2 regions of the Frankia sp. KB5 genome follow, and region 1 is predicted to be linked to the other one. Evidence: predicted binding sites of a transcription regulator. Region 1 holds the regulator's gene; the other holds the start of a gene.
What was found. Region 1 encodes LexA, which represses DNA repair genes until DNA is damaged. Its sites were predicted from a motif close to CGAACNNNNGTTCG; they were not measured.
Positions count from the first base shown of each region.

Region 2: the regulator LexA is predicted to act here: its motif matches at 1,876-1,889, upstream of ruvC (crossover junction endodeoxyribonuclease RuvC).

Region 1 is NZ_MRUJ01000107.1:15,269-19,475, forward strand. Features, by position in the region: gene KBI5_RS11980 (vitamin B12-dependent ribonucleotide reductase) at 1-161, opposite strand, end outside; gene nrdR (transcriptional regulator NrdR) at 486-1,031, opposite strand; gene KBI5_RS11990 (LysM peptidoglycan-binding domain-containing protein) at 1,361-1,759, opposite strand; gene lexA (transcriptional repressor LexA) at 2,064-2,834, shown strand; gene hflX (GTPase HflX) at 2,900-4,207, opposite strand, start outside.
Region 2 is NZ_MRUJ01000004.1:17,621-21,827, reverse strand. Features, by position in the region: gene pdxS (pyridoxal 5'-phosphate synthase lyase subunit PdxS) at 1-437, shown strand, start outside; gene pdxT (pyridoxal 5'-phosphate synthase glutaminase subunit PdxT) at 434-1,033, shown strand; gene KBI5_RS00875 (YebC/PmpR family DNA-binding transcriptional regulator) at 1,056-1,811, shown strand; gene ruvC (crossover junction endodeoxyribonuclease RuvC) at 1,915-2,433, shown strand; gene ruvA (Holliday junction branch migration protein RuvA) at 2,430-3,173, shown strand; gene ruvB (Holliday junction branch migration DNA helicase RuvB) at 3,288-4,207, shown strand, end outside.

The DNA of each region.
Region 1 (4,207 bases):
TTGACCGAGCCGTCCCGCCAGTTGGTCATGACGACGTCCCGGGACTCCCAGGTGACCTCGTCGTACGGGTGGACGCCGGCGGTGGTACGTGACCGCTGGATCTTCAACCCACTCGCTTTCGCCGCTGACCTGCTCGGCTTCGTGCCGCGGCTGTCGGTCATGACGCTCCTCGTCTTCACTCGTCAGCTTCAACCTTCAACAATGTGTTGTGGGCATCCCCGCCCCAGGCCGCAGCCAGTGGACGTCGGGACGGTGCGGGGCCGGACCTCGACGCACGGCGGTGCCCGCGGGGACGAGCACGCGCACGGCAAACACARGCACGGCGAACGGCACCAGCCAGGTCGAGCCGGGCCGCATGCGTGCCGTCCGGGAGGTCCGCGGTCCTCGCACGGCCGCGACGCGGGATGTCACCCGTCGCCGGCGGGACCGGGCCGGCACGGCGAGCCAGGGCGATGTATGACGCTTTCGGTCGAGCGGTCCCGGCCCTACCTGCTATGCACCTGCTGGGTGCCGATCACCGGCGAGACATCGACGGCGCCACGCGGGACCGGTCGTGCTGGTCCATCCCGCGTGGTGGGAGGTCCGGCGGCCTCGGAGCGCAACGCGGCGATCGCGGACTCGAAGTCAGTCAACGACTCGAAGGCCAGGTACACCGAGGCGAAGCGGAGATAAGCCACCTCGTCGAGCTCACGGAGCGGACCGAGGATCGCCCGGCCGATCGCCTCCGCGGGRACCTCCGCCGACCCCGACGAGCGGACGGCGTCCTCTACCCGCTGCGCCAGAAGCGCGAGATCATCATCCCGCACCGGCCGGCCCTGGCAGGCCTTGCGGACACCGGCGATGACCTTGGCCCGGCTGAACGGCTCGGCCGCCCCACTGCGCTTGCGAACCTGAAGGGACGCCTCCTCCATCGTAGTGAACCGGCGACCGCAGGACAGGCAGGACCGCCTGCGGCGGATCGCCGAACCCTCCTCGGCCTCCCGACTGTCAACGACGCGACTGTCCGGATGCCGGCAGAACGGGCACCGCACGCGCTACGCCTCCTTCGCCCGCGCCGGAGCCGACCGCCCCGGACCGGGGATGAGGGACACCGTTGAGGACCCGGCATCCACGCCGGACAGACCACCTTGTGGATGGACCGCCAGCTCCCCGCGGAAGACCTGTGGAACAACCTGTGGATGACTTACACCCCGGTAAGCACCAGATGTTGTGTCCAAGGTAGCGCACGGCCCCAGAGATGAGGACAGCACCCCCGTATGGTCCGTGTGGTCCGCATCGCACGTGGCACCGCACGTGGACGAAAGACGACGGTGCGCGAGAACCCTGCGCCGAGACACTCGTGGACCCGGGAAGCCGGGCGTCAGGGAAGGAGTAACGACTGGCCCGGGGCGATCAGTGGTGACCGCAGGTGGTTCAGCCGCATCAGCCGGTCCACCATGACCCGGGTGTCGGCGCTCTCGTCGAGCGCCACTGCCACCTCCCACAGCGTCTCCCCCGGCATGACCAGATGGTGCCGCGGCGCCTCCGCGGTATCCGGCCCGGCAATCGACACCCCAGGCATGATCATGATTGCTACCYCCACGACGACCGCCACGACGATCGATACCACCACCACCCGACCCCGCCGGGTCAGCCGGAGCGGCGGGGGTGCGGGCGGGCGACCCGGCGGGGGTGCGGGCGGGCGACCCGGCGGCCGATGACCCACCCGGTCCCTGGCCATCGACAGGTCGACGACCCGCGCCCTGTGTGCGGATCCCACGGCACCCTCCCGTTCCGACGACACCGAACACCGAAGATCGAACCTTCGTTCGATCGAACGCGTGGTCGATTGTCGCATCGGGAACCGGAAACCGCCAGGGACACGCTCGAACAGACGTTTGAGATTCTGCGACCCGCCGGTTACCGTCGAGTCGGTCGGGTGTGAACCGGGCGGTTTCCCCCGGTCACGGACGGCGGCGAGTCGGTGGGTGACCGCTTCCGGAGCGGGACGGTCCGCCGTGCGGTCGCCGGCCGGCCGGTGGCCGCACGGCGGAAGAAAAACGCGACGAGGAGAGCGGTAAGCGATGACTAGCCAAGGCAGGGGTACGCGCCGGGGCGGAACCCGCGGCAACGTGCGAGCCTTTCCCGAAGGCCCCACGGACGCGGGCCTGACCCCCCGGCAGCGCAGGGTGCTGGAGGTCATCCGGGCCGCGGTGGAGCGGCGCGGATATCCGCCCAGCGTGCGGGAGATCGGTGAGGCGGTCGGCCTCACCAGCACCAGTAGTGTGGCTCACCAGCTCAAGGTGCTCGAGGAGAAGGGCTACCTGCGGCGGGACCCGAACCGCCCGAGAGCGATGGAGGTGCTGACCGTCGAGCACCCCCGGCAACGCGCGGATGTGGGCGCGGGCGCGACGACGGTGGCGGGCACGATTCCCATCGTCGGTGAGGCGGCGCCGGGCACCACCGAAGGAAGCAAGTCGGACGCGGCCTACGTGCCGGTGCTGGGCCGGATCGCCGCCGGTGGCCCGATCCTGGCCGAGCAGGCGGTCGAGGACGTCTTCCCGCTACCCAGGGAGATCGTCGGCGAGGGCACTCTGTTCCTGCTCCGGGTCGTCGGCGACTCGATGATCAACGCGGCGATCTGCGACGGTGACTGGGTGGTCGTCCGCCAGCAGCCGGTCGCGGACAACGGGGAGATCGTCGCCGCAATGATCGACGGGGAGGCGACGGTCAAGCGTCTGCGGGTTCGGGACGGCAAGATCTGGCTACATCCGGAGAACTCGGCCTTCGCCGACATCCCCGGTGAGGATGCGACCATCCTCGGCCGGATCGTGGCTGTGCTCCGCAGGGTTTGATGTGGATCGGCCGGCCGCCCGGCGGGCGGCCGGCCGGGTTGCCTCGCGTCTGATCYCTCCTGGGCTCAGGCCCGGTAGGCGTGCAGCTCCGCCGCGAGTCCCGAGGAAACCCGGGCGGACAGCCGGGTACCGGTCTCGGTGTGCTCCATCGTGAGCACCTCGCCGTTCGCGTGCACCCGGGAGACCAAGTCGCCCCGGGTGTAGGGCACGAGCACGCGCATCTCCACGTCGGGATGCGGCACCCGGGCACAGAGCGCGTCGACCAGCGCGGCCAGCCCCTCGCCCGTGCGTGCCGAGACGAACACGGCGTCCGGGGCGAGCTGGCGCAACCCCGCGACGACCGTCGGCTCCACGGCGTCCACCTTGTTGACGACGATCAGCTCGGGAACGCCGCCCGCGTCGATGTCGTTGAGAACCTCGCGCACGGCGGAGATCTGCGCGGCCGGCTCCGGCGATGATCCGTCCACAACGTGCAGGATGAGATCGGCATCGGCGACCTCTTCCAGCGTCGAGCGGAACGCCTCGACGATCTGATGCGGCAGATGCCGGACGAATCCGACGGTGTCGGTCAGGGTGAAGGCCCGGCCGTCCGGCAGGGTCGCCCGCCGCACGGTCGGATCAAGGGTGGCGAACAGCGCGTCCTCGACCAGGACACCCGCGCCGGTCAGCCGGTTGAGCAGCGACGACTTACCGGCGTTGGTGTAACCGGCGATCGCCACGCTGGGGACCTCACCCCGCCGCCGGGCGGAACGCTTGGTCTCCCGCACGGTCGTCATCGCGGCGAGCTCGCGGCGCAACCGCGCCATCCTGGCCCGCAGCCGCCGACGATCGGTCTCGATCTTCGTCTCACCGGGACCACGGGTACCGATGGGCGCCCGGCCGCCGCCACTGGCCGCGGCCCGCGACATCGACTCACCCCACCCACGCAGCCGGGGCAGCATGTACTGCAACTGCGCGAGCTCGACCTGGGCCTTGCCCTCGCGAGAGGTCGCGTGCTGGGCGAAGATGTCCAGGATGAGGGCCGTCCGGTCGATGACCTTTACTTTGACGACCTCCTCCAGCTGCCGCAGCTGACCCGGGGTGAGCTCGCCATCGCAGACCACCGTGTCCGCGCCGGTCGCCGCGACGACCTCGGCGAGCTCGCGGGCCTTGCCCGAACCGACGTAAGTCGCGGCATCCGGCCGGTCGCGACGCTGCACGAGCGCGTCGAGCACCACCGAACCGGCGGTCGTGGCGAGCGCCGCGAGCTCCGCCATGGAGCTCTCGGCCGACCGCGGGGAACCCGACGTCCATACGCCGATGAGGACGACACGCTCCAGCCGCAGCTGCCGGTACTCGACCTCGGTGACGTCGTCGAGCTCGGTGGCGAGACC
Region 2 (4,207 bases), on a different contig from region 1:
GTGAGGCGGGCACCGGCGAGGTGTCCAACGCCGTGGTGCACATGCGTACCATCCGGGCGGAGATCGCCCGGCTGTCGGGGCTGCCCGCCGAGGAGCTCTACGCGGCGGCCAAGGAGCTGCGCGCCCCGGTCGAGCTGGTCGCCGAGGTGGCCCGGCTCGGTCGGCTGCCCGTCGTGCTGTTCACCGCCGGCGGTATCGCCACCCCGGCGGACGCGGCGCTGATGATGCAGCTCGGCGCGGACGGGGTGTTCGTCGGGTCCGGGATCTTCAAGTCCGGGGACCCGGCGCGCCGCGCTCGGGCCATCGTCGAGGCGACCACCATGTTCAAGGACCCCGACGTTCTGGTGAAGGTCTCCCGGGGCCTTGGCGAGGCGATGGTGGGCATCAACGTCACCGAGCTTCCCCCGGAAGCCCGCTACGCCGACCGCGGCTGGTGAGTGGCCCGCGGATCGGCATCCTCGCGTTGCAGGGGGATGTGCGCGAGCACGCCCGGGCGCTCACCGAGGCCGGCGCGCGGCCGGTGGCGGTGCGCCACGCGGTGGAGCTCGCCGAGGTCGACGGGCTCGTCCTGCCCGGAGGTGAATCCACCACGATCGGCCGGTTGCTGCGCGTGTTCGAGCTGTTGGAGCCGTTGCGGGCGGCGGTGGCCGCGGGGTTGCCCGTGTTCGGTTCATGTGCTGGCATGATCCTGCTTGCGCGGGACGTCGTGGGCGGTCGGCCGGATCAACCACTGATCGGCGGACTGGACATCGTCGTCCGGCGTAACGCCTTCGGCCGGCAGGTGGACTCGTTCGAGGCACACCTCGAGGTCGTCGGGGTGGCGGGGCCACCTGTGCACGCGGTCTTCATCCGGGCACCATGGGTAGAAAAGGCAGGAGACGCGGTCGAGGTCCTGGCCCGTGTCGCCGAGGCGCCGGTGACGGTCCGCCAAGGACCGCTGCTGGCCACCGCGTTCCATCCGGAGCTGACCGGTGATGCCCGGGTGCACCGGCTATTCGTCGACAGCGTCCGATCGTCCGGGTCCGGTCGATGATCGGGCGCAAGAGAGGCAGGTCATGAGCGGCCACTCCAAGTGGGCGACCACCAAGCACAAGAAGGCGGTCATCGATGCCCGCCGGGGCAAGCTGTTCGCCAAACTGATCAAGACGGTCGAGGTGGCGGCCAAGACGGGCGGCGGAGACCCCGCGGGCAACCCGACGCTCGCCGACGCCATCGCCAAGGCGAAGTCGCAGTCCGTGCCGAACGACAACATCGAACGGGCCGTCAAGCGGGGTTCCGGCGAGCTCGCCGGTGGGGTGAACTACGAGGACATCACCTATGAGGCGTACGGCCCGGGCGGGGTGGCGATCCTCGTGGAGTGCCTGACCGACAACCGTAACCGGGCGGCGTCGGATGTCCGGGTGGCGATCACCCGTAACGGCGGCACGGTGGCCGACCCGGGGTCGGTGTCGTACCTGTTCAACCGCAAGGGTGTCGTGCTTATCGAGAAGACCGCCGGCCTCACCGAGGACGACGTACTGCTCGCTGTGCTCGACGCCGGCGCGGAGGAGGTCAACGACGTCGGGGAGGCCTTCGAGGTGGTCTCCGAGGCGACCGATCTGCACGCCGTGCGGGTGGCCGCCACCGATGCCGGCCTGGCGGTCACCTCCGCGGACATCTCCTGGCTGCCGAGTGTGAGCGTGTCGCTGGAGGCCGAACCCGCCGCCAAGGTCCTCAAGCTCATCGAGGCGGTCGAGGATCTCGATGACGTCCAGAACGTCTGGTTCAATGCCGACATCTCCGATGACGTGATGGAGCTCGTCGGCAGCTGATCGTCCTCTCGGGCGATCTGTTGGGCGTGTCGTGGATGTCCGGTTGTGCCGCCGCCCCTAGAATCGAACGAATGTTCTTGTGAACGTGCGGTCGGGAGGGTGGATGCGGGTGCTGGGGGTCGATCCGGGGCTGACCCGGTGTGGCCTGGGGGTCGTCGACGGTGGCCTCGGCATCCGGGCCCACCTGGTCGAGGTGGGGGTGGTGCGCACCCCCGCCACCGCCGAGGTCGCCGAACGGTTGTGCGCCGTGTCCGATGGCATCGACGCCTGGCTCGATCGCACCCGCCCGGAGGCGGTCGCGGTCGAGAAGGTCTTCAGCCAGGCGAACATGCGTACCGTGATGGGCACCGCGCAGGCCGGGGCGGTCGCCATCGTGCTGGCCGCCCGGCGAGGCCTGCCGGTGGGTCTCTACACGCCCAGTGAGGTGAAGGCCGCGGTGACCGGCAGCGGCCGGGCGGACAAAGCGCAGGTCAGTTTTATGATCACCAGATTGCTCGGGCTGACCGAGGCGCCACGCCCGGCCGACGCGGCGGACGCCCTCGCGTTGGCGCTCTGCCACCTGTGGCGTGGGCCGGCGCTGGCCCGGTTCCGTTCCGCCGCGCCGGGCGGACCCACCCGATGATCGCGTCGTTGGCCGGCACGGTCACCGCGCTGACCCCGCTGTCCGCCGTCATCGAGGTCGGCGGGGTGGGCCTGCTCGTCCACTGCTCGCCGTCGACGCTGTCGCGGCTGCGGGTGGGGGAGTCCGCCTCCCTCGCCACCACCCTGATCGTGCGCGAGACCGAGCTGACCCTCTACGGCTTCGCCGACGCCGATGCGCGCGACGTCTTCGAGATCCTGCAGAGCGCGGCCGGGGTCGGGCCCAAGCTCGCCCAGGCCGTGCTCGGGGTGCACGATCCCGACACGGTGCGCCGCGCCGTCGCCGAGGAGGATCTCGCGGTGCTGACGAAGGTCCCCGGTATCGGGCGCAAGGGCGCGCAGCGCATCGTCCTGGACCTGCGGGACCGGCTCGGTCCGCCGGGTGACGGTGCGCCGCTGCCCGGCCCGCGCCTGACGTCGGGACCGGAACCGATGCCGGCCGATGCCGTCGGGGTCGCGGCGACCGTGCGGGAGGCGCTGGTGGGCCTGGGCTACTCGGGTCGTGAGGCCGACGCCGCCGTGTCCCGGGCGCTCGTGGTCCTGGCCGCGCCCGTCGGCGAGGGCGCCGCAGCCGGTGGCGAGCAGGCCGCCCCGGGCAAGGGAGACGTCCCGGGAAAGGAAGGCGCCCCGGGTTCCCGGGCCGGGGCCGACTCGGGAACCGGCGGCGCTCCGCCCGACACCGCGACCCTGCTGCGCGCGAGTCTTGCCGTGCTACGCAGGTGAGGGCCGTTATGACGCCGCCATGCGGCGCGCGACCGCGTCGGGCGGTGGTCAGCCGGGGCGGCGGTCGGTCGGAGCGGGGGTACGTCGAGGGGCGGGGGTACGCGGAGGTGGGACATGAGTGACGACGGCCTGGTGTCCGCCGCGGCGAGTCCCGAGGAGCGCGCCTTCGAGGCCGGGCTGCGTCCGCGCACCCTGRCCGAGTTCGTCGGCCAGCGTAAGGTGCGCGAGCAGCTCACAATCATGCTCGAGGGGGCGCGGGCGCGTGGTCGCCCGCCGGACCACGTCCTGCTGTCGGGCCCGCCCGGTCTGGGCAAGACCAGCCTTGCGATGATCATGGCGCAGGAGCTCGAGGTTCCGTTGCGGATGACCAGTGGGCCGGCGATCGAACGCGCCGGGGATCTCGTCGCGATCCTCACTGCCCTCTCCCCGGGAGAGGTCCTGTTCCTCGACGAGATTCACCGGATCGCCCGGCCAGCCGAGGAACTGCTCTACGCCGCGATGGAGGACTTCCGGGTTGACGTCATCCTGGGCAAGGGCCCGGGCGCGACCGCGATCCCCCTCGACGTGTCGCCATTCACGCTGGTCGGGGCCACCACCCGGTCGGGCCTGCTGACCGGCCCGCTGCGGGATCGGTTCGGGTTCACCGCCCATCTGGACTTCTACGACGCCGACGAGCTCGCCCGGGTGCTGACTCGCTCGGCCGGCCTGCTGGGGGTCACCCTCACCGCCGAGGGAGCCGCCGAGGTCGCTGGCCGGTCGCGTGGTACGCCCCGCATCGCCAACCGGTTGCTGCGCCGGGTGCGCGACTACGCGGAGGTGCGGGCCGACGGCGTGGTCACCCGCGAGATCGCCCAGGCGGCGCTGCGGATCTACGACGTCGACGGGCTCGGACTGGACCGTCTCGACCGGGCCGTGCTGGAGGCGCTGGTCACCCGGTTCGGCGGCGGTCCGGTCGGGCTCACCACGCTCGCCGTGTCGGTCGGGGAGGAACCGGAGACGGTGGAGGACGTGGCCGAGCCGTTCCTGCTGCGTGC